DNA from 2 places in the Dietzia sp. Cai40 genome. Region 2 is predicted to be linked to the other one. Evidence: predicted binding sites of a transcription regulator. Region 2 holds the regulator's gene; the other holds the start of a gene.
The links. The regulator LexA, encoded in region 2, represses DNA repair genes until DNA is damaged. The targets are predictions, from matches to a motif close to CGAACANNTGTTCG.
Positions count from the first base shown of each region.

Region 1 (10,338 bases), on a different contig from region 2:
AGGCGTCGTGGTGATCGTCGAAGCTGGCGTAGAGGCAGCGCCAGTCCTGCAGGGGTTCGATCCTCACGGTGGCGCGGACGATGATCCCCGCGACCCCGTAGGTGTGCACGAACGGCTGGGCGTCCTCCCCGGTCAGGTGCACGATCTCGGCGTCGGGGTGGGCGTAGACCACGTCGAGCGCCTCGACGAACCCCTCGTGGTTGCGGCCGTGCACGATCGTTCCGGTCCCTGCGGACCCCCCGGCCAGGAAGCCCCCCAGCGTGGACTGCACGGTCGAGGGATACATCCACAGCTGGGAGTCGTCGCGTGCGAGCCGCTTCTCCAGGCTCATCATGCGGACGCCTGCCTCGGCGGTGACCGTCCCGGCCTCCGGGTCCACGTCGTCGATGCCCCTCAGGGCGGTCAGGTCCAGCACGAGACCACCGTGCAGCGGCACCACCTGCCCGTAGTTGCCGGTGCCCTTTCCCCGTGAGGTGATGGGGACCCCGCGGCGGACCGCCGCGCGGACGATCGGCGGGACCTGCTCGACACTCGTGGGCCGAACCACCACCTCGGGGCGGCCGATCGGCCACTGCGCACGCAGGATCGGGCTGAGATACGAGCCGTCCTGTGAGGCCTTGTCGAGGCTGCGGTCGTCGGTGAGGACGAGCTCCGGGCCGAGCAGGTCACTCAGATCCTCGACGAGTCCGGCCACGTCCGGGGCCGTGGGAGCCGTCGGCGACGCCGTCTGGGTCTCGCTCACTGGGGTGCCTTCCTGAATCGGGTGGTCACTGGGGGGATCAGTTCATCCCGATGGCCGGGTCGATGAACCGGTTGGTCGCGATGGTCTCCGGTGCAACGTCCTCGGCGATCGCGACGTCGGCGGCCTCGTAGATGCCCGTGACCATCCCGACGATGTCGGCCAGTCGTTCCTCGTCGAAGTTGCCGACCGTCGAGTCGGGACCGTTGCCGACGATCTCCCGGTCGAGCATGGCCTCGACGGCGAAGTCGGCCAGCTCGGAGCTGTAGACCCAGCCGGTGTTGAACTGCTCGACGGCGTCGACGATCACCGCGTTGGTGCGATCCGGGTCCGCGAAGTACTCGACCTCGGCCTGCTGCAGGACCGGAACGAGCATCTCCAGGCACGCGGAGTTGTCCTCGAGCTCGGCCGAGCGCACCGCCATCATGGACTTGTAGATCGGGTACCCGGTGTCGTGGAGCAGCTCGTAGGCCACGGGCTTACCCCACTCGGCGACCTCGTTCTCGTAGATGAACGGCTCGGCGCTGGCGTAACCCTGTTGCGCGACCGACCCGCCGGCCGCCACGAAGTTGGACGGCGACCCGTCGTAGCTGCCGTCGACCTGCTCGGGGTCCAGGATGCCCTCACCGGTGAGGTAGTCCATGTACGCGTTGCCCTCGAAGTACAGGACTCGGGTCCCCTCGTCCTTGAGGTCGGCGATCCGCGCCACGTCGGGGTAGGTCTCCGGGTCCCACATGATCATCTGCGGGTTGATGTCCAGCGGCGCGAACACCCCGATCGTCGGATTGTTGAGCGAGTTCTGCACGGCCTGGTCGGAGTCCACGTAGCCGAGCATGATGTCGGTGTCCTGGTACATCTGCGCGGTGACCTGCTGGAAACCGATTGCCGGGCCACCGGTGCGGATCTCCACGTCCACCCCGGTGTACTCCCCCGAGGCGAACAGCGGGCCCGAGACGGCCTTGGCGCCCGCGTCGATAGTGGGTTCCGGGCCCAGCAGCTCGTAGAGGTGTCCGTGCTCGGCCTCCGGGTTCCAGTCGGTCTGGACGACCACGGTGGCGGGGCAGCTCTCGCTGAGGTCGACGGCCCCGATCTCACCGCTGTATCCGGACGCCGCCTCGGCGGACTCGGAATCGGAACCACCACAGGCGGTCAGTGTGGCGGCTCCGAGGGTGCACAGGGCGGCCACGGAGAGCACGGTCCTGGTGGTGTGGGTGCGGCGCATCTGGGTCTCCTCCCGGGGGCCGGATCAGGCCTCCCGTATTGACGTGATCAATATCTATAGTGAAGCGGTGCTACGTTTCGGTTGTGTTGCCGGTCGGGCAGATGTGGGTTACGGCCGGGGCGAGACTCTCGCCATCACCGCTGGTCGTCGGCGTTGTACCACCGCCCCACCACCTTGCGGGAGAGTAACCCGAAGGCCAGGAACACGGCCACACCGAGCAGCGAGGCGAGCAGGATGGAGGCGAACAGTTCCGGCGACTGCAGCCGCGCCCGATAGGTGTCGATGAGGATGCCGATCCCCGGGTCCCCCTGCTTGAAGAAGAAGTCGCCGACGATCGCCCCGACCACGGAGAGCCCTGCGGCCACCCGCAGGCCCTCGAACAGCGCGGGCAGCGCCGCCGGTGCCTCGAGTTTGCGAAGCACGGTCAGTCGGCCGGCGTGGTGAAGCCGGAAGAGCCTCCGCAGACCCGGGTCCACGGACTTGAGGCCGAACAGGGTGTTCGACACGATCGGGAACAATGCGATCAGCACGCAGACGAACACCCGCGCGGTGAACCCGAAACCGAACCAGAAGCCGATCAGCGGCACCAGCGCGAGGATCGGGATGCACTGCAGCACCACGGCGTACGGGAACAGCGAGCGCTCCGCCCACGTCTCCTGACTCATCAGGATCGCCCACACCACCCCGATCACGAACGCGATCGCCAGGCCGGTCAGGGCGACGACCGTCGTGCGACCCAACGCCTCGAGCATGGCCGGAAAATTGGGCCCGAGGAACCCGTCGGTGATCACGACGTGCGGCGGGGGCAGCAGGAAACGGCGGGCGGGTTCGAGCACGACGTAGCTGACGAAGTACCAGAGGGCCAGGCAGGCGGCCAGGACGACCAGCGGGCCGCCGATCCGCACGAGCGCCCCGTCCGCGGAGATCCGGCGCCGCCGCCCGGTCTCCGCCGAGGTGGGCGCGGTTACCGTGGTCGCCCCGCCCGGGGCCGGGGTGTCGGACCCGGGGTCCGCGTCGGGCTCGGCCGAGGTGCTGCCGGCCGAGGTGCTGCCGGCAGCGGTGGTGGTGGTGGTGGTGGTGTTCATCAGTGTGCCTCCTCCAGAGCCCGGGAAACCTCGCCGACGAGGTTGATGTAGTCGGCCGAGTACCGGACCTCGGGGTCGCGGGGGACGTCGAAGGGGACGTCGATGGTGTGGACGATGCGGCCGGGACGCCCGGACATGACGACGACCCGGGTGGACAGGTACACGGCCTCGGCGACCGAGTGGGTGATGAACAGTCCGGCGAACCGTTTGGCCGCGAACAGCTCCAGGAGCTCGTCACCGAGTCGCTGCCGCGTGATCTCGTCGAGGGCCCCGAACGGCTCGTCGAACAGGAACAGCTCGGGCTCCAGCGTCAGCGACCGGGCCAGCGACACCCGCATCTTCATCCCGCCGGACAGTTCTCGCGGCAGGGAGTGCTCGAAGCCGGTCAGCCCCACGAGGTCGATCGCCTCCTGCGCCCGCTGCCGCCGCTCGGCCTTGCCGATCCCGTCGAGCTCGGCGAGCATCTCGACGTTCTGGGCGACGGTGCGCCACGGCAGCAGCGTGGCGTCCTGGAAGACGTACCCCACCCGGTCGGTGCCGGTCTGCATGTAGCCGTCGGTATGGGTCGCCAGGCCGGAGGCCAGCCCGAGCAGTGTGGACTTGCCGCACCCGGAGGGTCCCACCACGCTGACGAACTCTCCGGCCCCCACGCGGAGATCCACGCCCTCGAGCGCGCGGGTGCCGTTGGGGTAGGTGACCCCGACGTCGGAGAAACCGAGTATCTCGGTACCCGGCCGGAGGACGGGGCGGGCTGGGGTCGTCATGGTGCCTCCTGGAGATCGGGCGGGTGGGTCGAGGCCTGTGTGAGGGTCGAGGTCTGTGTGAGGAAGGGGTCGACGAGGACGGACGCCCTCGCGGACACCATGCGGCCCGCGCGAAGCACGATCCGGTCCACGGGCGCGTCGGCGATCACGTCGTCGAGCCCGCTCGCGCGCACGAGCAGCAGATCTGCGCGGCGGCCGGGAGCGGGACCGGCGGGCGGCAATCCCATGACGTCGCGGGCGCCGTCGGTGACCAGGTGCCATGCGGTGTCCATGTCGAGGTGGGCAGCGATGACCAGCAGCATCGCCGTCTCGATCGCGTCGGAGCGGCCGACCGGGTTGAACGGGTCGCGCACGTTGTCCGCACCCGCGCCCACGGTGACGCCGCCGTCCAGCAGTGCCCGCACGGGGGGCAGCCCGCGCGGCGTGGACGTGCATTCCGCCCGCCCCTGGAGGTAGAGGTTGGTGACGGGCAGTGTCACCACTCCCACACCCGCGCCGCTCAGCGCGGTGGCAGCGGCCGACTGACCGGACGCGTCCATCGTGCCGATCCGGCAGCAGTGACCGGCCGTCCGGATTCGGCCCGGTTCCCACGAGGCCACCCGGTCGGTGAAGGCCGTGAGCATGCCGTGGTCGCCGTCGAGGAACTCGTCGACGTGCAGGTCCACGCCCACCCCGAGCTCTTCGGCCAGGTCGATCAACCTGTGTGTCTCCGCGGCGGTGTCGGGGGCGATGTGCGGGGCGCCACCGATGAGGTCGGCCCCGGCCGCGATCGCGTCGCGGGCCCGCTCGGCGGGGTCCTCATCGCGGACCATCACCGCGATCTGCAGGTCCAGCACGTCCGCGAGCTCGTCGCGCACCCGGACCATGGCCCGGACTCCGCGGAGCGGGTCACCCTCGCTGTGCAGATCCACATGGGTGCGCACCGCCGTGGTGCCGCTGGCCACCAGTCTCCGCGCCGCCGCCAGCGCCCGTCCGTGGATCTCGTCCTCGTCCACGGTGACCGCAAAGGCCCGCCACGCGTCGATCGCGGCGCCCAGATCGCAGCCCGGTGGGCGCGTCGCACCCCAGCTCAGGGCCTTGTCCAGGTGGGCGTGCGGTTCGGCGGGCGCCGTGAGGGCCATGTAGCCGCGACCGTCGATCACCGCCGGCCCCACAGGCCCCGACCCCCCGGTGGTGTCGACTCCCGCGTCGGTGACCGCCACGACCACTCCGCCCGCGATGTCCACGTCGACCACCCGGCCGTCGAGCAGCCCCACCCCGGCGATGCGGTCGACCTGCCTCCCGGCGGTGCCGTCCGGCTCCGGGGCGGTGATGCCGGACCTGGCGGTTGCGCCGTCCAGCCTCGGGGCGGCAGCGCCTGGCTCCGGGGACCCTTCTCCACGCTGGCGGGTGAGTGTGTCCACTGACTGGGTTCTCCTGCTCTGCCGGACCGTCCCCGGCCGGGTCGGTGTGGTGCCTTGCGCTTTCGACCAGGACGCGGGATATTGACCTCGTCAATACAGATCAGTGTCACGGGTCGGTGTTTCGCCCGGATTACCCCGCCGGATCTGATCTGTAACCGCTCACTGACGATGGGAGACACCGGTGTCGGGGTTACGTGGCGACGGACTCGCGCGCCTGGGTGCACGCATCCGGCACCACCGTCAGCAACTCGGCCTTACCCTCGTGGCGGTGGCCGGCCAGGCCGGCATCTCGCAACCGTTCCTCAGCCAGATCGAGCGTGGCAAGGCGGCCCCGAGCATGTCGACGCTCGAGGGGCTCGCCCACGCATTGGGCACCACACAGGCGCACCTACTCGAAGCGGTCGACGCCGTCGCCCCGACGCCCGGAGGCCCCGACGCGCCGGCGGGCGACCCGTCGACGGCAGGCGACTCGCCACCGGCGACGGGCGGATGCGTGGACATTCGTCGCGCCTCCGAGGGCGCCGTCCTCACCCGCGCGGAGGGCACCGTCGGAGGGCACACCCGACTACTTCCGGGCGGGCCCAACGACACGCAGTTCCTCGAGTTCGTGGAAACCAATCACGTGCCGGGCCGATTCTTCGAACACCCGGGCCGCGAATGGGTGTACGTCACCAGGGGCACGGTCCTGCTCGAGGTGGGCGAGTCTCTCAGCCGACTGGAGGCGGGGGATGTCGCGAGGTACGACGGCACCCTCCCCCACCGCTGGTACGTGCCCGAGGGCGGGCAGGCCTGCCTGATCGTGGCACGACCGGGCTGAGTCACCGCCCCACACGGTTCCGACCTGCGTTGCCCTGCAGGGGCCGAGCAGGGCACCCCAGGTCGGGACCACCGGATCCGCACCCGCACCCGCACCCGCACCCGCACCCGCACCCGCACCGAATCATCCCGTGCCATCCCGCGCCGCCCGGAGTCCCTTCTTTTCCACGGACACTCTCCCGCCGGCACTCCGCCGAACCCCGTCGGACCGTCGCCCCACACCCCGCTGACCTGCGATGCCCTGCACGCCGCGTGCAGGGCATCGCAGGTCAGGCCCACGGAATCCACGCCTCCACACCGTGTCAGATCTCGAACATACTATCGAACCATGATCGCGACACCTCCCCCTGCTTCCGACGACGTCGAGCCTCCCGAGGCGCTCATCCCGCCTCCCGGATTCACCACGTGGATGGGGCCCGCACTCCCCGTGCTGGTCCCCGAGGCGTTCGCCCGGTGGGACCCGGGCCAACAACGCGGCTACCTCGCCCAGAGGACGATCTGCGCGGCCGAGGGTCGGACGCTCGCCTACGCCTACGACTGTGTCCGTTCCGCCACCGATCGTTTCGCCACCGAGCACGACCGCCATCGTGATCCGTGGGACGCCGCCGCCACGATGATCGGCGCCTCTATGGCGCTCTCACGCCACGGCGCATCCCGTCTGGTGACCACCGCGGTCGAACTGACCGAACGGCTCCCCCGAACGGCGGCGCTACTGGCGACGGGGTGGATAGGAATCCTCGCCGCGCACACCATCGCCGAGGAGACAGCCCTTGTGGCCGATCACCTCATGCCCGAACTCGATCGGCGGATCAGCGACGGGTTGGCTCCCACCAGGCGCCGGACCCACCCGCCGAGGCTCGGCCCATTGCGCAAGATGCTCATCAAGACCGTCGCGGCCTGCGATCCACTCGGTGCCGATGCCCGCGCCCGGCAGGCGCGACGTGACCAGGACGTGGAGCTGGTGCCCCTCCGGGACGACCGTGCGATCATCTCGGCCACACTCACCGCCGAGGACGCGCTGGAGATCGCGGACCGTATCGAGGCCCTCGCCCGCACCGCCTCGGCCGACGATCCGCGCCCCCTCGGCCAGCTCCGCGCCGCCGGATTGCTCGCGCTCAGCCGCGGCTGGGCCTGCCTGCCCGACCCGCAAGGAGAACACCCCGCCGACCCGGAAGCCCGGTCTGCGGCTCGCCGGGTCATCATCCACGCATACGACGATGGCACCCCGGACAATCGCGGCATCACCCTCGCCGGGTACGGGCCGATCACCCGGCACACCGCCGAGGAACTGCAGCGCGACGCCAGGCGGCGGGTCAACGCACTCTCCGAACTCGCGGATCCGGACACCGCCGCTGCGCGGCGCCACACCCCGTCCGAGGCCCTGGCCCGCTTCTGTCGGGGGCGCGACGGTACGTGCGTTTTCCCCGGCTGCCAGACCTCCGCCGAGAAATCCGACCTCGACCACATCGTCCCCTTCGACCATGACCACCCCGACCAGGGCGGACACACGACGTGCGACGACCTCGGCACCCTCTGCCGCTTCCACCACAGACTCAAGACCGACGGGGTGTGGGCCTACTACCGGGAGACCGACGGTTCATACGTGTGGATACACGGCCCCCACCACCCGGACAGGGACCCCGCAACCCGCATCACGACCTTCCCCACGGGGCCTTTCGCCGGCCACGCCGCACCACGACACCCTGAGGCGAGCCGACTACAGCGGGAGGCAGCCGAAGCGGGTGAGACCGGCTTCGGATCGGCCGAGTCGCGGCGGCGACCCCACCTGCGCCACCGTCGCGATGTCGAGAGACGCAACCTCCGTGCGCAGGCTCGACTCTGGCGACAGGCACCACAGACCGGTCCGGTGTCTCCGCCCACGCCGTCGACTCCCCTGTCGGACGAGGAGCCCCCGTTCTGATGGGCTGCGCGCGACTCTCGACGTCAGAAGCGCGAGCTCGTCGGATACCACCCGTCGGAGGCGTCGTGGGGACCGATGGATCGGACCTCGATGTGCTCGAACGACGCGAAGTCACCGGCGAGCCTGTCCCAGTTCTCGCGGGTGATCGCAGTGGTGATCGCCGAGGCGATCCGCCCGATCCCGCCGTAGATCCCGGAGAGCTGGTTCCCGGTGACGCCCATGGAGGCCCGCGCTCCGGTCGAGAAATGGTGCAGGCGGGTGAGCCACGGGGCGGTGCCCGGATCGCGTTCGGTGAACTCGAACCCCGGACCCAGGTAGGGACTCCGTCCGGCCGGGTGATCGACCGCGGGAGGGTGGCGGTCGGACCACAACGCGATGTCGTCGACGAACTCGGTGAGCTCCGGACGCATCTGCAGGTCCACCTGGTATCCGGTCGCGGACAGCACGACGTCAGCGTGGAACCGCCCCCTGGTGGTGTCGATCGCGATCTCCTGCCCACCGGTGCCGGTGTGGACCATCGAGACTGCGTTCCACCCACAGCCGGTGTGCAAGGCGAAGCCGGAGTGAGTGAAGCACCGCCACACCGCGTGCTGCGTGGGCGGCTGCGGAAGACCTCCGGACATCACGCCGAAGTCCCACTTGCGCTGGTCGTCCAGGTCGTAGAAGCGCTCCTGCATGCCCGGGAACTCCATCCACCGCAGCGGGTTGGAGGCCGGGACCGTCGCCCGTCGCACGAACACATGCGCCCGGACGGCGCCGTGGTCCAGCGCGGTGGCCGCGTTGTCGAACCCGGAGGCGCCGCCGCCCAGCACCGCCACCCGCTGACCCCGCAATGCGGTGAAGTCGATCGGGTCCTCCGTGTGGAACCAGCGTTCGCGGGGCAGAGAGGAGATGAACTCCGGCACGCGCACCCCGCCCCCGCCCGCGAGCCCGAGCGCGCAGACGATGCGCCTGGCGGTCAGCGTGGTCTCCTGTCCCTCCGGGCCGCGCAGTTCCACGGAGAACGGCCCGTCCGGGGTGGCGGGGCGGTGGATCGCGGTCACCCGGGTCCGATGGTGGACGCGGACACCCGTGACCTCCCGGTACCAGCGCAGGTAGTCGTTCCAGTCCAGGCGGGGAATGAGTTCGACGGCGGCCCAGGCGGCCTCTCCGTAGACGGCCTCGAACCAGCGCCGGAAGTGGAGGGACGGGACGTCGAATTCGATACCCCTCATGTGCTTGGGGCTGCGCAGGGTGTGCATGCGGGCGTAGCGGTCCCAACAGCCCACCTCGTGCTCCGGACCGTCGTCCACCACCAGGACGCGGTCGATCCGCTGGCGCTGCAGTGCGAACGCCGTGCCCAGACCGGCCTGCCCGCCGCCGATCACCAGGACGTCGAGTTCGGTGGACCCGGGGACGCGGGGGATCCAGTCGCGGGCATGGCTGGTGGCGGAGATGTCCTCGTGCACACGGGCCCGGAGGGTCGCCAGTCGGACGTCCGCGTCGGGCAGGCGGCGGGAGGTCCGGGCCCCGGTCCCGGGTTCGGTGGTCCCGGGTTCGGTGCTCACGGAGTCGGTGGTGACGGAGGTCATGGCGGTGGATCTCCCGGGCTCAGCGGGCCCGGGTCGATGTCGCGGGCCCACCCGGGTCCTGTGCCCGGGCGGACACCACGGCGATGCCTGACTGATGACTCGACCGCCGGACCGTGGGACCCGGCGGTCGGATCGGCGGGGCCGACCGCACCATCGTGGTGTCGAGGCCGAGTCTGGCAGCACGGCTTTTCGACCGTGTTACGAGTGCATGAGCCCGGTGTGCCGGGCTTGGGCGTGCCGGGCTCGGGCGACCCGTGCGGCGAACAGGACGAGTGCCTCGGAACTCAGCCTTCCGTGAACGCGCAGACGAGCGATACCTCCGTCCGGGAACACGTCGAGTCGGACGAACCGCACCGGTTCCGCCGCGCCCGACTCGTCTCCCGGCCGAGACCCCGACCCGGGTCCCACCAGGAATCGGTGTCGACAGTCCGGTTGCAGCGGCGTACGCGGGACGAGGTCCACCCACCGGTCGGGGTGTTCGAGGTCGTCCGCGCGAGCGATCCCACGAAGCGACGCCATCCCCGGGGCATTGCCGATGTAGTAGGAGGTGTCGATCTCCACGTGGTCGACGGTCCCCTGACCGGCGAGGCCCACTGTGACGTGGTCGTTGCCCCCGTCGCGCCGCCGGGCGTTCTCCCAGCCTTCGCCCATGACGCGGGAGCGGCCTGGGGCGATGATGTTGGACGGCGAGGAGTAGAACAGGTCCGAGCAGTCGACCACCCGTCCCCCGTTCTCGGCGGCCGCCAGGTCGACGGTTCCGCGAAGGAACGCGGGGTCGGGTGTCGGCTCACCGTGGACCCGCAGCCGCGCGACACCG
Region 1 is NZ_JAALEB010000336.1:55-10,392, reverse strand. Features, by position in the region: gene G6022_RS12875 (FAD-binding oxidoreductase) at 1-742, opposite strand, end outside; gene G6022_RS12870 (ABC transporter substrate-binding protein) at 780-1,961, opposite strand; gene G6022_RS12865 (ABC transporter permease) at 2,096-3,046, opposite strand; gene G6022_RS12860 (ABC transporter ATP-binding protein) at 3,046-3,810, opposite strand; gene G6022_RS12855 (amidohydrolase family protein) at 3,807-5,213, opposite strand; gene G6022_RS12850 (XRE family transcriptional regulator) at 5,395-6,030, shown strand; gene G6022_RS12845 (HNH endonuclease signature motif containing protein) at 6,358-7,950, shown strand; gene G6022_RS12840 (NAD(P)/FAD-dependent oxidoreductase) at 7,974-9,521, opposite strand; partial or broken gene G6022_RS12835 (allantoicase) at 9,720-10,338, opposite strand, start outside.
Region 1: the regulator LexA is predicted to act here: its motif matches at 6,340-6,353, upstream of G6022_RS12845 (HNH endonuclease signature motif containing protein).

Region 2 (20,782 bases):
CAGGATCCCTGGTGGCGGGTGGGGGCGTTCGTCGTCTTCGTGTTCGCGATGGCGACCGACTACGTGGACGGGTACCTCGCCCGGCGGCTGGGTCTGGTGACGGACTTCGGCAAGATCGCCGACCCGATCGCGGACAAGGCGCTCATGGCGGCGGCGATGATCTCGCTGTCCCTGGTCCACGAGCTGTTCTGGTGGGTGACGATCGTGATCCTCGTCCGCGAGGTGGGGATCACCCTCTGGCGTCTGTTCGGCGTCGACCACGTGGTGGCGGCCAGTAAGGGTGGCAAGCTCAAGACCGTGACCCAGACCCTGGGGCTGGGCATGCTGATCCTCCCGCTACCGCACTGGGTCTGGCCCGTCGAATGGGCCGTGATCGGCGTGGCGCTGGTCCTGACCGTCTACACGGGTATCGATTACCTGGTGAAGGCGCGTCAGGCCGCCAGGGCCGGGCACTGAGCCCCCCGGCCCGGGTTGCCATGACCTCCGCTGATCTCCCCGATCCGGGTGCCGCGGCCGCGGTGGCCGCACTCGGCGGGCGCGGGTGGACCCTGGCGACCGCCGAGTCGCTGACCGCGGGGATGCTCGCGGCCACGGTGGCGGGGGTTCCGGGGGCGAGCGCGGTGCTCCGGGGTGGCCTGGTTGTCTACGCCACCGATCTCAAGCACACTCTCGCGGGCGTTGCCGAGGAGGTTCTCCGGAGGCACGGGGCCGTGTCGGGGGAGACGGCGCGCGCGCTCGCCCTGGGGGCGGCGGAGCGATGCGGCGCCGACGTCGGTGTGGGTCTGACCGGTGTGGCGGGACCCGACCGCCAGGAGGGGAGGGCCGTGGGGACCGTTCACGTGGGGATCTGCGTGCCGGGAGTCGCGGCGCGGTCGACCGAGCTCTCCCTGGACGGCGGTCGAGCCGAGATCCGTCGGGCGGCCTGTGCCGCCGCCCTCGATCTGCTGGTGGGGATCGCCGACGAGGTCGGGAACGAATCGGCGACGTGAGGCGTTGTACCCCGTGATGCCGAACATCCAGATGACCACGCTGCCCCGACCGGACCACCGGAGCGGGCCCCCGCTGCTGCGGGAGACCCTCGGGACGGTGCTCCGCGGCCTGCGGGGCGATTCGGGGCGGACCCTGCGGGACGTCGCCGACGCCGCCCGGGTGAGTCCCGGGTACCTCTCCGAGATCGAACGTGGTCGCAAGGAGGCCTCGAGCGAGTTGCTCGCGTCCATCTCGGGTGCGCTCGACGTCTCGCTCGGCGAGATCCTCATCCGCGCGGCCCTCGAGGTCTCGCCCCCGGGTACCGTCTCGCTCCCGGGCACCGTCGCGGAGCCCGTCCTCGCGGCCTGAGCCCCACCCCGGCAACGCCCGGTGGTCGCCCCCCGACCTTGTTCGGTACCGTGGTACCGACCAGTCGTCCGAATCGGCAGAAGGACACTACGCAGCGATGGCCAATCCGTTCACCAAGGCATGGCGCTACCTCATGGCGTTGTTCGATTCGAAGATCGACGAGAATGCTGACCCCAAGGTCCAGATCCAGCAGGCCATCTCGGACGCGCAGCGGCAGCACCAGCAGCTGTCCCAGCAGGCGGCCGCCGTGATCGGCAACCAGCGGCAGCTGGAGATGAAGCTCAACCGCCAGCTCGCCGACATCGAGAAGCTGCAGGGCTCCACGCGGCAGGCACTGCAGATGTCCGAGCAGGCCCATCAGAACGGCGACACCCAGAAGGCGACCGAGTACGAGAACGCCGCGGAGGCCTTCGCCGCTCAGCTGGTCACCGCCGAGCAGAACGTCGAGGACCTCAAGGGACTCCACGACCAGTCGCTCCAGGCCGCGGCCCAGGCCAAGAAGGCCGTGGAGCAGAACGCGATGGTGCTCCAGCAGAAGGTGGCCGAACGGACCAAGCTGCTCAGCCAGCTGGAGCAGGCCAAGATGCAGGAGCAGGTCAGCGCGTCGCTGCAGTCCATGTCCGAGGTCTCGTCGGGCGGGAACACCCCGAACCTCGACCAGGTCCGCGACAAGATCGAGCGGCGGTACGCCAACGCCCTCGGGTCGGCGGAGCTCGCCCAGAACTCGGTTCAGGGCCGGATGCTCGAGGTCGAGCAGGCCTCGACCCAGATGGCCGGGCACAGCCGTCTCGAGCAGATCCGGGCGTCGATGAAGGCCGAGGGTGGTCAGCTCGGACAGGGGACCGGCTCTGCGTCCCAGCTCCCCCAGGGGCAGCCGCAGTCCGCCACCCCGCCTCAGCAGCAGGCGCAGACCGAACAGCAGTGAGTCGTCCGAGGACGGGCCGCCGGTGAACTATCCGGCGGCCCGTCCTCGTCCGTGGTGAAGGGGCACACGTGACACTGACCGAGTTCAGGGCCCGGACCGTCGAGGCCTTCGGGGACCTGCGGGCCGATCATCTCGTGAGGTCCCATCATCTGGCCGCGTTCGACGGGCGCACCGCCGACGAGGCCATCGACGCCGGTGCCTCCGTCAAGCAGGTCTGGTTGGCGCTGTGTTCGGAGTTCGAGGTTCCCGACTCATTACGCTGACCCCGTGGCGGCGTGTCGTTCGATCTCGAACACGCGTTCGTCTACACTCGGGTCATGTGATGACGGGATGGCCCGTCCACAGGGCGACATCCCTCCACAGTGAAGGGTTGCCGGGCTCGTGCAAGACGTATCTGTCGTACCCGACCCGTAGCGTCCGCGAGCGAGCAGACCACACAGACCGTCCGGCACGACACCGGAGGTCGAGCACGAACGGAGAGCATCATGGCCCCCAAGACCACCGCCAAGTCAGGTACCAGGACGGGCGTGGCCCAGAACCGCGAACAGGCGCTGGAGTTGGCGCTCGCGCAGATCGACAAGACCTACGGCAAGGGGTCGGTCATGCGGCTCGGGGACGACACCCGGCCGCCGGTCCAGGTCATCCCGTCCGGTGCCCTGTCCCTCGACGTGGCACTCGGGATCGGCGGGTTCCCACGGGGCCGCGTCGTGGAGATCTACGGTCCGGAGTCGTCCGGCAAGACGACCGTCGCGCTGCACGCGGTGGCCAACGCGCAGGCCGCCGGCGGGATCGCCGCGTTCATCGACGCGGAGCACGCGTTGGATCCGGAGTACGCCCGCAAGCTCGGCGTGGACACGGACAACCTCATCGTCTCCCAGCCGGACACCGGTGAGCAGGCGCTCGAGATCGCCGACATGCTGGTCAGGTCGGGGTCCATCGACATCCTGGTGGTCGACTCCGTCGCGGCGTTGGTGCCGCGGGCGGAGATCGAGGGCGAGATGGGCGACAGCCACGTGGGCTTGCAGGCGCGACTGATGAGCCAGGCGCTCCGCAAGATGACGGGTGCGCTGCACAACACCAACACCACCGCGATCTTCATCAACCAGCTGCGCGAGAAGATCGGGGTGATGTTCGGCTCGCCCGAGACCACCACGGGCGGTAAGGCGCTCAAGTTCTACGCCTCCGTCCGCCTGGACGTGCGCCGGATCGAGACCCTCAAGGACGGCGCGGATGCGGTGGGTAACCGCACCAAGGTCAAGGTCGTCAAGAACAAGATCGCGCCGCCGTTCAAGATCGCGGAGTTCGACATCCTCTACGGCGAGGGCATCAGTCGCGAGGGATCGCTCATCGACATGGGCGTGGAGAACGGCTTCGTCAAGAAGTCGGGTTCCTGGTTCACCTACGGGGCGGACCAGTTGGGTCAGGGCAAGGAGAACGCCCGCCGGTACCTCAAGGAGAACCCCTCGGTCCGCGACGAGATCGAGCGCAAGATCCTCGACAAGCTCAACATCGGGGCGGGTGCGGAGATCGCGGAGATCGAGGCGGAGTCCGACGAGGACGCGCCCATCGACGTGGTGCCCGTCGAGTTCTGATGAGCGTGCAGGACCCGCGTGCGGCCGAGCGGGGGCAGGGTGTCGACGCGTACGACCTGCGCACCGCGATCGCGGCGGTGGAGGCCAGGCCGTCAAGCAGTTCGGACCTGCCTCCGTTGGCCCCCGAGGCCCACGAGGCCGCGACGGCGGCTCTCCGGCTTCTGCGCCACCGGCCACGGAGCCGACACGAACTGCGGGAGCGGCTTCTGGGTAAGGAGCATGCGCCGGATGCGGTGGACGAGGCCCTGGACAGGGTCCGCGCCTGGGGTCTGCTCGATGACGCGGACTTCGCCTCGGAATGGGTCAGGGGTCGGCGGCGTCGACGCGGACGGTCGCGGGGTGCACTCGAACGCGAGCTGCGCGAGAAGGGCGTCGCCGAGGTGCATATCGCGGGGGCGGTGGCCGGCATCGACGAGGCCGATGACCGACAGCAGGCCACCGACCTCGTGCGCGCGCGGCTCAGCCGCAGCCCGGTCGACCCCGGTCCCGGGGCGGATCTCCAGGGAGAACGGCGCAGGCTGGTGGCGTTCCTCGCCCGCCGGGGCTATCCGACGGGGTTGGCGATGACGGTGGTCGATGCCGAATTGGCGGCCCAGGTGTCGCCCTGAGTACCCTGGCCTGCGTGGATTCTCTCGTGACCGACCTGCAGGCGACGGCCGGAGACACCGGTGTCGAGCGCGTCGAGGGGCGCACGTACCAGGTGCGGACCTTCGGGTGCCAGATGAACGTCCATGACTCCGAGCGGCTCTCGGGCGTGCTCGACGCGGCCGGGTACGTGCCGTTCGAGGGGGAGGCCGATCCCGCCCGGGGCGATCTTCCGGACCTCGTGGTGTTCAACACGTGCGCGGTCCGCGAGAACGCGGACAACCGCCTGTACGGCACGCTCGGCCACCTGCGGCCGTGGAAGGACGCCAATCCCCGACTGCAGATCGCGGTCGGCGGATGCCTGGCACAGAAGGACAAGGACGTCGTGGTCTCACGGGCCCCGTGGGTCGACGTCGTCTTCGGTACCCACAATCTCGGGCATCTGCCCACCCTGCTCCAGCGCTCCCGGCACAACGAGCGGGCCGAGGTGGAGATCGCCGACTCGCTCCAGCACTTCCCCTCGACCCTTCCCGCCACCCGGGAGTCCGCCTACGCCGGCTGGGTCTCGGTCTCCGTCGGCTGCAACAACACCTGCACGTTCTGCATCGTCCCGTCCCTCCGCGGCAAGGAGGTGGACCGGAGACCCGGTGAGGTCCTCGCCGAGATGAAGGCACTGGCGGATGAGGGTGTCCTGGAGGTCACCCTGCTCGGACAGAACGTCAACGCCTACGGGCGGTCGTTCCACGATCCCGCCGAACCATCCGACAGGGGCGCCTTCGCGAAGTTGCTGCGCGCCGCCGGTCGGGTCGAGGGCATCGAGCGGATCCGGTTCACCTCACCACATCCCGCGGAGTTCACCGACGACGTGATCGAGGCGATGGCCGACACCCCCGCCGTGTGCCCGCAGCTTCACATGCCCCTGCAGTCCGGCTCGGACCGTGTCCTGCGCGCGATGCGCCGTTCGTACCGGTCGGAGCGCTTTCTGGGCATCCTGGACAGGGTGCGGGCCGCGATGCCGCACGCGGCCATCACCACGGACATCATCGTCGGATTCCCCGGGGAGACCGAGGAGGACTTCCAGGCCACCCTCGACGTCGTGGAGAAGGCGCGGTTCACGAGCGCGTTCACCTTCCAGTACTCACCGCGACCGGGGACTCCGGCGGCGACGATGACCGACCAGATACCCAAGTCCGTCGTGCAGGAGCGCTACGAGAGGCTGATCGACCTGCAGGAGCGGATCACCCTCGAGGAGAACCGGAAGCAGGTCGGTCGCGAGGTCGAGCTGCTCGTCACCGCCGACCAGGGCCGGAAGGACGCCGCCACCGCCCGGATGACCGGCAGGGCCCGGGACGGCCGTCTGGTGCACTTCGCCCCGGTGGGGGAGCACGCCGGGCGGATCCGACCCGGCGACGTGGTCACCACCCGGATCAGCTCGGCCGCCCCGCACCATCTGCTCGCCGACGACGGCGTGCTGACCTGTCGGGCCACCAGGGCGGGTGACCGGCACGAGGCCGGTGAGAAGCCGGAGACCCCCCCGATTGGCGTGGGGCTCGGACTGCCCACGCTGCGACGTGATGCCCTCGCCTCCGACACCACCCAGAAGGGATGCCTCACGTGAACACCGCTGACCGCCCGGACCCCATCCAGGGGATCATGGAATCCAGCAGGACCGTGGATTCGGAGTTCCGACGCAGGGACAGGATGTTGGGCCACACCCTCGTCATCGGCAGGGCCTATCTGGCGTCGGCGTTGCTGATCGTGTTGCTCGCCGCCGCTCTCGCGCTTCCCCACAGCGACGGGGTGCGTGGACTGGACGTGCTCTTCTTCACCGAGGCGGCCCGGGACCAACAGACCTCGCTGCCCTCCCACGTGTTCGTCCTGCTCTACTCGGCCGGCGCCATCCTGTTCGGCGCCGTCATGATCATCACCCAGAAGTGGTGGGCGGCGGGGATCGCCTGGGGCGCCAGTTGCGTGGCCACGGTGTACGGGATGCTGGCGATCTGGCTGCGCCAGTCCGGACGGGGACCGAACCCCGACTTCCAGGACTTCGGCGCCCCCGGGATCGGCTTGTACGTCAGCGTGATCCTGGTGCTGCTGCTGGTGATGACCCTGGCCGGCGTGCTGTGGGCGCGCACCCCCGAACAGCGCGAGCTCGAGGACTCCGTCCGCCACCGCGACTGAACCGGGTCGCCGCACCCGTCGGACCCACCCCGTGCAGCAGGGCCCCACCGTGTCGGTGGGGCCCTGTCGGCGTGATCAGCGGGTGTCGACCGCGTTCTCGGCGGCCTCGGCCCATTCCTTCCACTGCATGGCCTGCGCGCGGGCCTTCTCGGCGTCCTTCGACTTGCCCGCCGCGTCGGCCTTCGCGGCCTGTGCCTCGAAATCGTCCACCCGCACCCAGAACTGGGCGGCGCGGGCCTTGGCCTCGGGGTCGGTACGCCGCCATTCGGCGTCGGCCGCGTCGGAGACGGACTTCTCCAGGGCGCGGATCCGTCCCTCGAGCTGCCCCATCCTCTCCCGCGGGACCTTGCCGATCTCCTCCCAGCGGGTCTGTAGCTCCCGTAGCGCGGCACGGGCCGCGTCGAGGCCCTTGTCCGGGTCGATCCGGGCCGAGAACTCGGTGAGCAGCGCCTCCTTGGCGTCCGCATTGCCCTCGAACTCCGCGTCACGCTCGGCGGCCGCGGCGTGGCGGGCGTCGAAGAACGTGTCCTGGGCCGCCTTGAAGCGCTTCCACAGGGCGTCGTCGGCCTCGCGGGGAGCGCGGCCCGCGGCTTTCCACTCGTCCATGAGGCGCCTGAACGCGGTGGCCGTGTCGTTCCAGTCGGTCGAGGCCGAGATGGCTTCGGCTCGTTCGACCAGCTCCTCCTTCACCCGCTTGACGGAGGCGCGGGTGCGGTCGAGTTCCGCGAAGTGGGAACCACGGCGCCGGTTGAACGCCTCGCGGGCCTTGGAGAAGCGCTTCCACAGTGCGTCGTCGGTCTTGCGGTCGATGCCGCGAATGGTCTTCCACTCGTCGAGGATCTCCCTGAGGCGATCGCCGGCGGCCTTCCACTGGGTGGACGACTCACCGATCTCCTCCGCCTCGACGGCCAGCGCCTCCTTGCGGGCGATCGCGGTGGCGCGCTCCTCGTCCTTGCGCTGGCGCGCCTCGACCTCGACAGCGCCGGAGCGCTCGACCACGGTGGCGAGTCGGGTCGCGAGGGCGTCGAGATCTCCCACGGCCGCAGCGGAGGGGAGCTGCTCGGCGAGGGCCTCGGCGGAGGCCCGGGTCTTTCGCGCGTCCTGTGGGTGCGAGTCGAGTCGCGCCTCGAGGAGTGAGACCTCCGCGACCAGGTCGTCGTACCGGAGGCCGAAGTGGGCCAGACCTTCCTCGGGTGCACCCGCCTGCCAGGAGCCGACCTGGCGTTCGCCCTCGGAGGTCCTGACGAACACGGCGCCGGAGTCGTCGACCCGACCCCATTCGGACGGGTCCGACGCCCGGACGATGCGCGACTCGGGGGCCGCCACCGCTCGCGGTGCCACCTTCCGGGCCAGTGCTGCGGGGGACGGCGCACCGGGACGCGGGCCCGGGGTCGGCGTGGGGGTCGGTGCGGACGTTCCGGGGTTCGCCTCCCCGGGGGTGGTCGGTGACTGGTCGCTCATCTGGTCCTCGTTTCGTTCTGCCGCGTGACACGGCACCATCGCCGGGATCCCACCGGTCGTCGCCTCGCCGGCCCGGTGAGGGGGCGGCATCCCCCTAGTGTGTACCAACCGCCGCCCGGGCGCCGGGGTATCCCCAGCGAGTCCGACAGAGTCCCGGGAGGGCGCTCCCGCGGAGGTCAGTAAGGTGCTCGGTGTGAGCACCCCTGTCGTCCTGGTCCCCGGCGCGCCGGTTCTGGTGCCCGAACTGTCCGGAGAGGCGGCCGCGGAGACCGCCGGCCAGGTCGACGCCGCGCTGGATCTGCTCAGGACGGCGTCGTCCGGCCTCGAGAGGGTGCTCGTGCTCGGCTCGGACCCCGAGGGGCGGACGATGGGTGACGTCCGTTCCTCGCTGTCGAGGTGGGGGGCGGCGGTCCGGGTCGGGCGTTCCGAGGCGGTGGAAGCCGAGTACGACGATGTCCCCGACGCGGCCCTGATCGCATGGTGGCTGCTCGACCGCGCCGGGATCGACCAGCCCCGGTCGTTCGCGGGCGTCACCGGCGGTGGACGGGTCTCTCGGCCCCCCGGGCGCGACACCCTCGTGGTCGTCGTGGGGGACGGTCCCGCCTCCCTCACCCCCCGGGCACCCGTGCCCGAGGACCCGCGTGGTGTCGCCCTCGACTCGGAGCTCACCGAGTGGCTGCGGCGCGGTGGCCCGCTGCCCGATCCCGGTGACGCGGTGGCGGAGGCCGTGGGGTGGTGGAGCCGGCCCGCGTGGCTCGGGCTGGCCGGGCTGGTCGGGGAGAGGTCTGCGGTGGAGTCGGTGTCCTGGGCGCCGTTCGGTGTGGGGTATCACTGCGCTCGCTGGGATCTCTCGTCGTCGTCGGATTCCCCGGGTCAGTGGGGTCACGGGTGAGCGGCCCCGCACCGGTCGCGGTGGTGGGCCCGACCGGCACCGGGAAGTCCGACCTCGCCCTCGATCTGGCGCAGCGGCTGGGCGGGGAGGTGGTCAATTGTGACGCCATGCAGCAGTACCGCGGCATGGACATCGGTACCGCGAAGCTCCCGCCGTCCCTCCGACGTGGCATCCCGCACCACAGGCTCGACGTCCTCGAGGTGACCGAGACCGCGAGCGTCGCCGACTTCCGTCGCGAGGCCGAGCGCGAGATCGCGGAGATCCGGGAGCGCGGGAACGTGCCGATCCTGTGCGGAGGATCGATGATGTACATCCAGGCCCTGGTCGACGGCTGGTCCATCCCCGACACGGATCCCGCGGTCCGGGCGCGCTACGAACGGCGCCTCGAGGAGATCGGGGTCCGGGCGTTGCACGCCGAGCTCGCCCGCGCGGACCCCGAGGCCGCTCGGACCATCCTGCCGACCGATCCCCGCCGGACTGTTCGGGCACTGGAGGTGGTGGAGCTGACCGGTCAGCCGTTCTCCGCCTCGAGACCGACCATCGGCGCACCTCGGTGGGGCACGCGGCTGCTCGGCCTACGGTGCGCGCTTCCCGAGCTCGATGACCGGCTGGACGCCCGTACCGGGCGCATGTTCGCCGACGGGCTGATCGACGAGGTGCGTGGGCTCGTCGGGCTCGGACTGCTCGAGGGCGTGACGGCCCGGCGGGCCATCGGGTACGCGCAGGTTCTCGACGAGATGGACGACGAGCTGGGGATCGACGACGAGGGGGTGGCCCGCGCCCGGGAGCGCACGGTGATCGGCACCCGCCGGTACGTGCGCAGGCAGCGGTCGTGGTTCGGGCGTGATCACCGCATCAGGTGGATCGACACCGACACCCGCCAGGTCGACGGCACGCCCCGCGGTGGACGGACCCCTGTGGAGACAGCACTCGAGCTCCTCGGTGAGGCTCCGCGATGAGCGCCTCGAACCCCGGCCGCACCCGCGTCCAGTCGGTCGACCGGGCGTTCGCCCTCCTCGACTCGTTGGCCCGGCGGGGCGGCCGCGCGTCCCTCGGGGAGCTGTGCGCCGACACGGGTCTGGCCGCGGCCACCGTCCACCGGCTGTGCGGGACGCTCGCCGAGTCGGGTCACCTCCGCCGGGACGCGCGCCGCGACTATCTGCTCGGCCCCCGATTGCAGCGGATCGGCGAGGTCGCGGGGAGGGCGACGTGGTCGTGGGCCCAGCCGGTGCTCGCGGCCGTGGTCGACGGGACCGGCGAGACCGCCAACCTCGCCGTTCGTGAGGGGGACGGTGTCGTGTACCTCGCCCAGGTCCCGTCGCCGCACTCGATGCGGATGTTCACCGAGGTGGGCCGTCGGGTGCACGTGCACTGCACGGCGGTGGGGAAGGCGTTGGTCGCCCGGGACGACGACGACGAGGTCCGCGCGATGCTGGAACGGACCGGCATGCCCGGGTACACGGATGCCACCATCGTCGACCCGGACCGGTTGTTGGACGAGCTCGCCCGCGTACGCAGGGTGGGGTTCGCCACCGACGAGTCGGAACAGGAGGAGGGCGTCCGCTGTGTCGCGATCACGGTGGGGGTCGGGGACGCCGCGGTCGCGGTGTCCGCGTCGGGGCCCGAGGCGAGGTTCACCGAGGAGCGCCGCGACGCCGCCGTCGGGGTCCTCAGGGCGGCCGTCGCGGACCTGCACCCCTGACGCGGAAGGATCCGCTACCTCGGCCCGGGATCCGCTACCCCTGTGGGGAAGCGGATCCCGGTGTGCGGGCAGCGGATCCTTCCGGGCTTCGCGGCGGGGCCGTTCTACAGCCCGTTGGCGGCCTTGAACTCGCGGCGGCGACGGTGCAGGATCGGCTCGGTGTAGCCCGAGGGCTGCCCGGTCCCCTCGAGGATGAGCTCGCGGGCGGCCTGCCAGGCGATCGACGAGTCGAAGTCCGGCGCCATGTTCCGGTATGCCTCGTCACCGGCGTTCTGCTGGTCGACGATCTCCGCCATCCGGCGCAACGAGTCCTCGACGTCCTCGGCCGTGATGATGTCGTGACGGATCCAGTTGGCGAGCATCTGCGAGGAGATCCGCAGGGTGGCGCGGTCCTCCATCAGGTTGACGTCGTGGATGTCCGGCACCTTCGAGACGCCGATGCCCTGTTCGACCCACCGGACGACATAACCGAGGATGGTCTGGCACGAGTTGTCGACCTCCTCCTTCTTCTCGGCGTCGGTCCAGTTCGTGTCGGTCGCGAGGGGGACGCTGAGGATGTCGTCGACGCTCGCGCGCGGTCCGCCGGCGAGGAGTTCCTCCTGTCGGGACATCACGTTCACCCGGTGGTAGTGGGTCGCGTGGAGGGTCGCGCCGGTCGGCGACGGCACCCACGCGGTGTTGGCGCCGGCCCTCGGCTGCCCGATCTTCTCGGCGAGCATCTCGGCCATGAGGTCGGTCTTGGCCCACATGCCCTTCCCGATCTGCGCGCGACCGCGCAGACCGCAGGCCAGGCCGGTGTCGACGTTGAAGTCCTCGTAGGCGGTCATCCAGCGGGCGGACTTCATCTCACCCTTGCGGATCATTGGGCCGGCCTCCATGGAGGTGTGGATCTCGTCCCCGGTCCGGTCGAGGAAGCCGGTATTGATGAAGACGACGCGATCGGTGGCCTCGGCGATGCAGGCGGCGAGGTTGACCGAGGTGCGCCGCTCCTCGTCCATGATGCCCACCTTGAGGGTGTTCTCCGGCAGACCGAGGAGCGCCTCGACCCGGCCGAACAGCTCGGTGGTGAAGGCCACCTCGGCCGGGCCGTGCTGCTTGGGCTTGACGATGTAGATGGACCCGGTGCGGCTGTTGCCGCGCTCGTTGCCCGGCGCGATGCCGTGCATGCCCGCCAGCGAGGTGATCAGGGCGTCGAGGATGCCCTCGGGCAACTCGTTCCCGTCCGCGTCGAGGACCGCGGGGGTGGTCATGAGATGCCCCACATTGCGGACGAAGAGCATCGAGCGGCCGTGGAGCCGGACCTCGCCGGATCCGTCGGGCGCGGTGAAGACCCGGTCGTCGTGGAGGACGCGGGTGAAGGTCTTGTCGCCCTTGCTGATCTCCTCGGAGAGGTCGCCCTTCATCAGACCCAGCCAGTTGCGGTAGCCGTGGGTCTTGTCCTCGGCGTCGACGGCCGCGACGGAGTCCTCGAAGTCCATGATGGTGGAGACGGCGGACTCCAGGACAACGTCCTTGACGCCGGCGGAGTCGGTCGATCCGATCGGTGAGTCGGCGTCGATCTGGACCTCCACGTGAAGGCCGTTGTTGCGCAGGAGGACCGAGGTCGGGGCGGCGCCGTCGCCCAGGTAGCCGACGAACTGTGCGGGATCGGCGAGGCCTGTCGTCGCCCCGTCGGCGAGTGTCACCTGCAGTCGGCCGTCCACCACGGTGTAGCCCGTGGTGCCGACGTGACTGCCGGAGTCGAGCGGCGCGGCGTCGTCGAGGAACTCGCGGGCCCAGGCGATGACGCGGTCCCCGCGGACCTTGTTGTAGGAGGACCCCTGCTCGGCCCCACCGGACTCCGGGATCGCGTCGGTGCCGTAGAGCGCGTCGTACAACGAACCCCACCGGGCGTTGGCGGCGTTGATCGCGAAACGCGCGTTCATGATCGGCACGACCAACTGGGGGCCCGCGACCGTGGCGATCTCGTCGTCCACGTTCTGGGTGCTGACCTGAACGGAGTCCGGCTCCGGGACCAGGTAGCCGATCTCCTGCAGGAACGCACGGTAGGTGGCCGGGTCGATCGGGGCGGGGTTCTCGTGGTGCCAGGAGTCGATCCTCGACTGCAGGTCGTCGCGGACGGCGAGCAGCTCGCGGTTGCGCGGGGCCAGGTCGGTGAAGATCTCGGAGACTCCCGCCCAGAACGCGTCGGGATCGACCCCGGTGCCCGGGATCGCCTGGGTGTTGACGAAGTCGTACAGGACCTCGTCGACCTGGACGTCGCCGACGGTGATGCGTTCGGACATCGATGCTCTCCTCACATAGGGACCGTTCTCGCCTCCGACTGTAGTGCCCCCCTGCCGAGGGATCATCCGGGTTTTCCGCAGCGTGGAACGGCGGTCGGATTGGCTAGGATCTGATGGCATGACACCCGCGCCCCCGACCGCCACTCTCGACGGCCTCGCCTTTATCAAGGGGCACGGAACGCTCAACGACTTCGTGGTCCTGCCCGACGACCACGCGGAGGTGGACCTCGACGAGGACCTGGTGCGCGCCGTCTGCGACAGACGGGCCGGCCTCGGCGCCGACGGGGTGCTGCGCATCGCCACCGCGGGTGCACTGGTCGACCAGGGCGTCCTCGCCGTCCTCCCGGAGGGCGTCGACGCCGCGGACTGGTTCATGGACTACCGGAACGCAGACGGATCGATCGCGGAGATGTGCGGGAACGGGGTCAGGGTGTTCGCCCACGCCCTGGTGGCGACCGGCAGGGTCGGGGCCGGCCGGATCCCCGTGGGCACACGATCCGGTCCTCGGCCCGCCGATATTCTGATCCATGACGGTGACCAGGCCGTGGTCCGTGTGGACATGGGCGAGCCCCGGCTTTTCGGGGTCTCGTCCGTGGAGCTCGGTGGCCGGGTGTACGCCGGACTCGCCGTCGACATGGGTAACCCCCACCTCGCGTGCGTGGTCCCGGGCCTGGGGGCCGACGGGTTGCGCGAACTGCCGGTGCACGAGGCGCCCGAGTTCGACACCGGCTTCTTCCCCGCCGGCGTCAACGTGGAGATCGCCACCCCGCTCACCGACGGTCGGGTGTCGATGCGCGTCCACGAGCGAGGATCCGGGGAGACGATGTCCTGCGGCACCGGAATCGTCGCCACGGCCGTCGCGGCCCTCGCCGACGCCGGACAGGCCACCGGTGACGTGGTGGTGTCCGTTCCCGGGGGAGAGGTCGCGGTGGCCCTGACCGGCGTGGGTTCCACTCTGACGGGGCCGTCCGTGATCGTCGCCGAGGGGCGGTACCGGCGACCGCTACCCGCGCGCCGCACGGAGGCGTCCCGACCGGAATTGTGAGATGATGCCGGTGAATGACTATCGATGACACCGCCCCTGACCGGGCCACACGAGACCATGACCCTTCGGTCGGAGAATTCCAGCTCGAGGAGCGCTCCTCGCTGCGCCGGGTCGTCGGGTTGTCGACCGAACTCCAGGACGTCAACGACGCCGAGTACCGCCAACTCCGCCTCGAGCGGGTCGTGCTGGTCGGGGTCTGGACCGAGGGCACCGCCGCCCAGGCGGAGGCCGCGATGGCCGAGTTGGCACAGCTCGCCGAGACCGCAGGCTCCGAGGTCTGCGACGCGCTGATCCAGCGCCGCGACAAGCCGGACCCCGCCACCTACATCGGTTCGGGGAAGGCCAAGACCCTGAAGGACGTGATCACCGCGACGGGGGCGGACACGGTGATCTGCGACGGCGAGCTCACGCCGGGTCAGCTCATCGCGCTCGAGAAGGTCGTCAACGTCAAGGTGATCGACCGCACCGCGCTGATCCTCGACATCTTCGCCCAACACGCGACCAGCCGTGAGGGTAAGGCCCAGGTGTCCTTGGCGCAGATGGAGTACATGCTCCCGCGACTGCGTGGCTGGGGTGAGGCACTCTCCCGGCAGGCGGGTGGCCGGGCGGGCAGCAACGGAGGCGTCGGACTCCGTGGTCCCGGTGAGACCAAGATCGAGACGGACCGCCGCCGAATCAGGGAGCGCACGGCGAGGCTGCGCCGTGAGATCAAGGGCATGAAGCAGGCCCGGGACACCAAGCGGCATCGCCGTCGCGCCACCCCGGTGCCGTCGATCGCGATCGCCGGGTACACCAACGCCGGGAAGTCGAGCCTGCTCAACCGCTTGACCGGTGCGGGCGTACTGGTCCAGAACGCTCTGTTCGCCACGCTGGACCCCACCACGCGGCGGGCCGAGCTCCCCGACGGGCGGGTCGTGGTCTTCACAGATACGGTCGGATTCGTCCGACACCTCCCGACCCAGCTCGTCGAGGCGTTCCGCTCGACGTTGGAGGAGGTCGTGGACTCCGAGTTGCTCCTGCACGTCGTCGACGGATCGGACGCCTTCCCCCTGCGCCAGATCGAGGCCGTCCGCACCGTCATCAACGACGTCGTGGAAGAGCAGAAGGCCGAGAGGCCCCGCGAACTCGTGGTGATCAACAAGGTCGACGTCGCTGACCCGGTGGTGTTGACGGAACTGCACCACGCCCTGCCGGACGCGGTCTTCGTCTCGGCGGCGACGGGTGAGGGGTTCGACGAGCTCCTCGACCGAATAATGCGGGTGGTCGCCTCCGGGGACACGGAGGTCACACTCGAGATCCCGTTCACCCGGGGTGATGTGGTCTCCCGTGTCCACGCGGAGGGCGCCGTGGTGGACGAGGATCACACGAAGGACGGCACGAGGATCGTGGTCCGGCTTCCGGCCTCCGTGGCCGGAGAGCTCGGGGAGTATCGGGTCCCCGGATCCCGTGACGGTGTCGCCTGACCCCGTCGACGGATCAGGCGACACTCGGATCCGGCCGGCTCAGAGCTTGCGGAAGACCGTGACGACCTTTCCGAGGATCGTCGCGTGCTCCCCGGGAATCGGACTGAACGACGGGTTGTGGGGCAGGAGCCACACCCCGCTCGAATCCCGGCGGAAAGTCTTGACCGTGGCCTCCCCGTCGATCATCGCCGCCACGATCTCGCCGTTGTCCGCGACGTTCTGACGGCGCACCACCACGTAGTCCCCGTCACAGATCGCGGCGTCGATCATCGACTCGCCGACCACTCTGAGCATGAACAGGTCCCCGGAACCCACCAGGTCGGAGGGGAGGGGGAAGACCTCCTCCACCGCCTGCTCGGCGAGGATCGGACCGCCGGCCGCGATCCGCCCCAGGACAGGGACGTAGACGGGTTCCACGGCCCCGCTGGGACGCGTCTCCTGCTGGACGGGCGCGCGACGACCTCGGGACCGCTGCCCCGGGACGCCGTGGACGTCGACCGCCCGCGGCTTGTGCGGATCACGGGTCAGGAAGCCCTTCTTCTCCAACGTCCGCAACTGGTGGGCCACCGAGGAGGTCGACTGCAGACCGACGGCGTCACCGATCTCTCGGATGCTCGGGGGATAGCCCCGGTCCTTGACCGTGTCGTGGATGTGCAACAGAACGCTCTTCTGGCGGGTCGTCAGGGCCTCGAAGTCGGGCTTGGGCATGTGGGGGTCCCTTCGGCGAATGGGTGTTCGACGTCGCTATCTGTGTACACCCTACTGCCCGTCGGACGTGAGCGCCACACAGGTGTTCGAAGAAATGTCGCCACGAATGTCGACTCTGTCGGACCCGCGTGATACAACTCTAGGCAGGTTCGGGTTCGAACAGATGTGCACAACAAGGCACACGGGCGTGCGAATGAGGTTCGCACACCGTATCGAGTTGGGAGTTCTCATGACCGTTATGGAGATGCAGCCACGATCGCGTCCCTCCGTGCCCTGGACGGAGGTCTGCGTGACCGATCACGACCGGCCCGTTTCGTCCAGGGTGCGTCCCCGCCCTGATGCCGGGGCCCGTCCCGTCATCCGCACGCTCGACCGGGGGCGCCAGACGGCCACGCGGTCGGTGGCGCCCGGACGGCGAGTGCTCGTCCGCCCCGCGTCCGCGGAAAGGGTCAGGGCATGCGGTAGCGAGGCGAGGTCGAGTGCGCCGGTGGTGGACGATGTGCCGACGTGGGCTCTGGTGGCCTGTGGAATCGTCTTCGGAATCCTGATGCTGCTCGCATTGGCACTCCTGGGCGGGCCCGCCTACGCGTGACCCACGGTATCGCCTCCTAGAATGGACCCGGGACGGCGGCCCGTCGCCCCCGCACCGCCGTCGGCTCCGGCCGGCGGAGCGGTTCGGACCAGGTCGACGAATGGCGAAGCTGGAATGTACTGCCCCATATGTCACCACGAGGACTCACGGGTGATCGACTCGCGGTCGGTCGACGAAGGGCAGGCGATCCGGCGTCGACGCGAGTGCCCCGACTGCGGACACCGGTTCACCACCCTCGAGACCCCGTTGTTGACCGTCCTCAAGCGCAACGGTGTGACGGAGCGTTTCAGCCGCGACAAAGTGGTCCGCGGTGTGCGACGCGCGTGCCAGGGGAGGTCGGTCGACGAGGACGCGCTCCGGCGGCTCGCGCAGCAGGTCGAAGACGCTGTCCGGGCCGGCGGCGCCTCAGAGGTCCCCGCTCACGAGATCGGGCTGGCGATCCTGGGGCCTCTACAAGATCTGGACGAGGTCGCGTATCTGCGATTCGCCTCCGTGTACAAACAATTCAGTTCCGCTGCGGATTTCGAGAGCGAGATCATCGCCCTTCGCGAACGGCACGCTGCTCACTAGTCCCGGTCGTCTCCGCGTCGCACCGGGATCGGCTCCTGTGTACGGGCGGTGTGAGGGCTCAACGCGCGTTCCGCCGGGAGAGCGCGGCGGCGACCGCCTTCTCGATCCTCTCGGCGGAGACCGGGCGCGCGGTACCCAGAGACTGCGCGAAGAGGCCGACACGGTATTCGGCCAACATCCACCGGAGATCCCGGGCTGCCCGCGCCCCACCCGGTCGTCGGCGGAGCGCCGCCGTCGCCTCCGCGACAGTGGCCTCCGACTTCTCCAACCGGGCGGCGAGCTCCCGGTACCTCGACGGTGACTTCTCCGCGAGGTCCAGCCTGAGGTCGATCGCCCTCACGTGGCGTTCCAGTTGCGGGAGGACCTCCGCCGGGTGTCGGGCGAGGAATCCCTTTCCCACGAGGAAGTCCAGAGCGGGCCTGACGTCGTCCGCGAGGTCGCGTGGTACCTGGTCCAGCCGGGCGGAGACCGACTGCGCGGCGACCAACGCCGGAAGGGCGGCGGAGATCGAGGCCGTGATGGCGGCCGGCGCCTCGGATCGCGCGCGCGCTCGCAACTCGTCGAAGTCGTGCACGGTGAGTACCGGCTCTCCTCTGCGTCCGGCGATCAGCCGCCCGCACGCCGCCAGCGCCGCGTCCGAGACCAGTCCATCGGCACCCCCGTGGGGATACTGGGTGAGCGCGAGGCGTTGCTCGACCGGACGACCCCGGACTATCGATGCCGCCGAGATCAGGTCCGCTGAGATCAGGGTCAGTACCGCTGTCGTCTGCGCGGCTCGACGTTCCGTCTCTGTGGCGCAGGCGATCCGGTGGATGCCGTCGGGGCGGACCTGCAGGGCCGGGTAGACCGTCACCTCCACACCGTCGACCGTGCCGGTGATCGAGGGCGACAGGTCCCCGATCGTGTCCGCGGTCCACGCCCGATGAGGTCCGTCATCGGGGACGAGTCTGGAGTTGAGCGTGGCACGGACCTTGTCCACCAACCGACTGCGTAGTGCTCCCAGGTCCGTACCGGCCGCGACGACCTCGTCACCGTCGACCACCTCGAAACGCATGCGGAGATGGTCGGGGAGCTGTTCCGGGTGGAACTCGCGGGGCTCGACGGTCGTGCCTATGCGGGCCGAGAGCGCGGCGGCGAGCGCCACCGGGAGCGGTGCCGACCGCGGGGCGAGGTCACCGGCCAGCAGTGCCGCGTACTCGGCGGGCGGGGAACACAGACGCCTCAGGTACTTGGGGAGCGTCCGGAGCATCTCCGTGTACAGCTCCTCGCGCAGGCCGGGGACGAGCCACTCGAAGCCGGACGTCGCGACCGAGGACAGCTGGGGGAGAGGGATCCGCACGGTGATGCCGTCGGAGTCGACCCCCGGGTCGAACGAGTATCTGAGCTCGAAGTCCCGCTCGCCCTGGCGCCAGATCGGCGGGAACTCGGAGGCGGCCGGGGCGGTGTCCGACGTGCGGATCTGCTCGGGGCGAAGACGCAGACGATCCGGGTCCTCCCGGCCCTGCTTACGCCACCACGATTCCAGGTGGCGGCCGGAGGTGATGTCCTCGGGGAGCCGCTCGAGGTAGAACCCGACCAGGGTGTCGTCGTCGATGACGAGGTCGCGGCGTCTACTGCGGGTCTCCAGCTCCCGCGCCTGTTCCACGGCCACGGCGTTCTCCATGATCACCGGGATGCGGGTGGTCCATCGTCCCTCGACGATCCCGTGCCGGACGAGCATCTCCCGCGCGAGCGGTGCGTCGACCCTGGAGAGGAGGATGCGACGCGCCTCGACCACGGGCAGCCCCAGGAGCAGCACCTTCTCGTAGGCCATCGCCGCGCCCTGGGCGTCGGACCAGTGCGGCTCTGAGTACTGGGTGCGGACGAGATGCCCCCCGAGTAGTTCGATCCAGACCGGATCGATGCGCGCGACGTCCCGGGCCCACAGTCGGGAGGTCTCGACCAACTCGGAGGCCATGATCCATCGCGGCGGCTTGCGGGCGAGATCGGAACCGGGGAACACCTGGAAGCGGATACCGCGGGTGCCGCGGAACTCCCTGGTGTCCTCGTCCTTCATCCCGACGTTGGTGAGCAGTCCGGAGAGGATCGCCTTGTGGAGGTCGTCCTCCGCGGCGTGACCGGACGGTGGATGCCAGCCCCGCTCGCGGCACATGCTGGTCAACTGGGCGGTGAGGTCCTGCCACTCGCGGATCCGCAACCAGTGCAGGTACTCGGCCTTGCACATTTTCCGGAACGCGCTGCCGGAGAGCTCGCGCCGCTGTTCGGTGAGGTAGCGCCACAGGTTGAGGTAGCCCAGGAAGTCGGAGGACTTGTCTGCGAAGCGCCGGTGGAGCTGGTCCGCCTTGTCGCGCTCCTCGGCGGGCCTCTCGCGGACATCCTGCACGGTCAGGGCCGCGACCACGACCAGGACATCCCCCAGGGCGCCGTTTCGGTGGCCCTCCACGACCATCCGGGCCAGGCGCGGGTCGAGCGGGAGGGACGCCATGTCGCGGCCCACCCTGGTCAGGTGCGGGTGTTCGTCGTCGTCGGTCCGGAGCGCCCCGAGCTCGGTGAGCAACGTCATGCCGTCTCGGACGGCCTTGCGGTCGGGTGGTTCGACGAACGGGAAGTCGTCCACGGCACCCAGGTCGAGATCGGCCATCGACAGGATGACCGACGCCAGGTTGGTGCGCAGGATCTCCGGGTCGGTGAACTCCGGCCGGGAGTCGAAGTCGTCCTCCGAGTACAGACGGATGCAGATGCCGTCGGCGACGCGGCCGCAGCGGCCGGCGCGCTGTGCGGCGGAGGCCTGCGAGATCGGCTCGATCGGCAGCCTCTGGACCTTGGTGCGGGTCGAATAGCGGGAGATCCGGGCGAGGCCGGTGTCCACGACGTAGCGGATCCCCGGGACCGTCACCGAGGTCTCCGCGATGTTGGTCGACAGGACCACGCGCCGGGTCGAATGCTGACGGAAGGCCCGTTGCTGCTCGGCGGAGGTGAGTCGGGCGAAAAGCGGAAAGATCTCGGTGCTCTTGAATTTCCGCCCCCGGAGCACCTCCTCGGCGTCGCGGATCTCGCGTTCGCCGGAGAGGAAGACGAGTACGTCGCCGTCACCCTCGGCCAGGAGCTCGCCGACCGCATCGGCGAGCGCGTCCAGGGGGTCGAGGTCGATGGTCCGGTCCGCGTGGTCGACCTGGAGCGGCCGGTACCGGATCTCCACGGGGAAGGTGCGACCGGAGACCTCGATGACAGGGGCGGGATGGCCCGCCGGATCCGCGAAGTGGCGGGCGAAGCGGTCGGGGTCGATCGTGGCGGAGGTGATGATGAGTTTGAGGTCCGGCCGCCGGGGCAGGATCTGCCGGAGGTAGCCGAGCAGGAAGTCGATGTTGAGGCTGCGTTCGTGGGCCTCGTCGATGATGATCGTGTCGTAGGCGCGCAGCAGCCTGTCCCGTCGGATCTCGGCG
Region 2 is NZ_JAALEB010000227.1:1,341-22,122, reverse strand. Features, by position in the region: gene pgsA (CDP-diacylglycerol--glycerol-3-phosphate 3-phosphatidyltransferase) at 1-456, shown strand, start outside; gene G6022_RS09620 (nicotinamide-nucleotide amidohydrolase family protein) at 477-989, shown strand; gene G6022_RS09615 (helix-turn-helix transcriptional regulator) at 1,006-1,338, shown strand; gene G6022_RS09610 (PspA/IM30 family protein) at 1,436-2,263, shown strand; gene G6022_RS09605 (DUF3046 domain-containing protein) at 2,332-2,526, shown strand; gene recA (recombinase RecA) at 2,749-3,855, shown strand; gene G6022_RS09595 (regulatory protein RecX) at 3,855-4,463, shown strand; gene miaB (tRNA (N6-isopentenyl adenosine(37)-C2)-methylthiotransferase MiaB) at 4,490-6,058, shown strand; gene G6022_RS09585 (hypothetical protein) at 6,046-6,621, shown strand; gene G6022_RS09580 (DUF349 domain-containing protein) at 6,697-8,082, opposite strand; gene G6022_RS09575 (hypothetical protein) at 8,276-8,974, shown strand; gene miaA (tRNA (adenosine(37)-N6)-dimethylallyltransferase MiaA) at 8,971-9,933, shown strand; gene G6022_RS09565 (IclR family transcriptional regulator) at 9,930-10,676, shown strand; gene G6022_RS09560 (malate synthase G) at 10,781-12,961, opposite strand; gene dapF (diaminopimelate epimerase) at 13,080-14,006, shown strand; gene hflX (GTPase HflX) at 14,021-15,469, shown strand; gene lexA (transcriptional repressor LexA) at 15,509-16,177, opposite strand; gene nrdR (transcriptional regulator NrdR) at 16,884-17,339, shown strand; gene hrpA (ATP-dependent RNA helicase HrpA) at 17,398-20,782, opposite strand, start outside.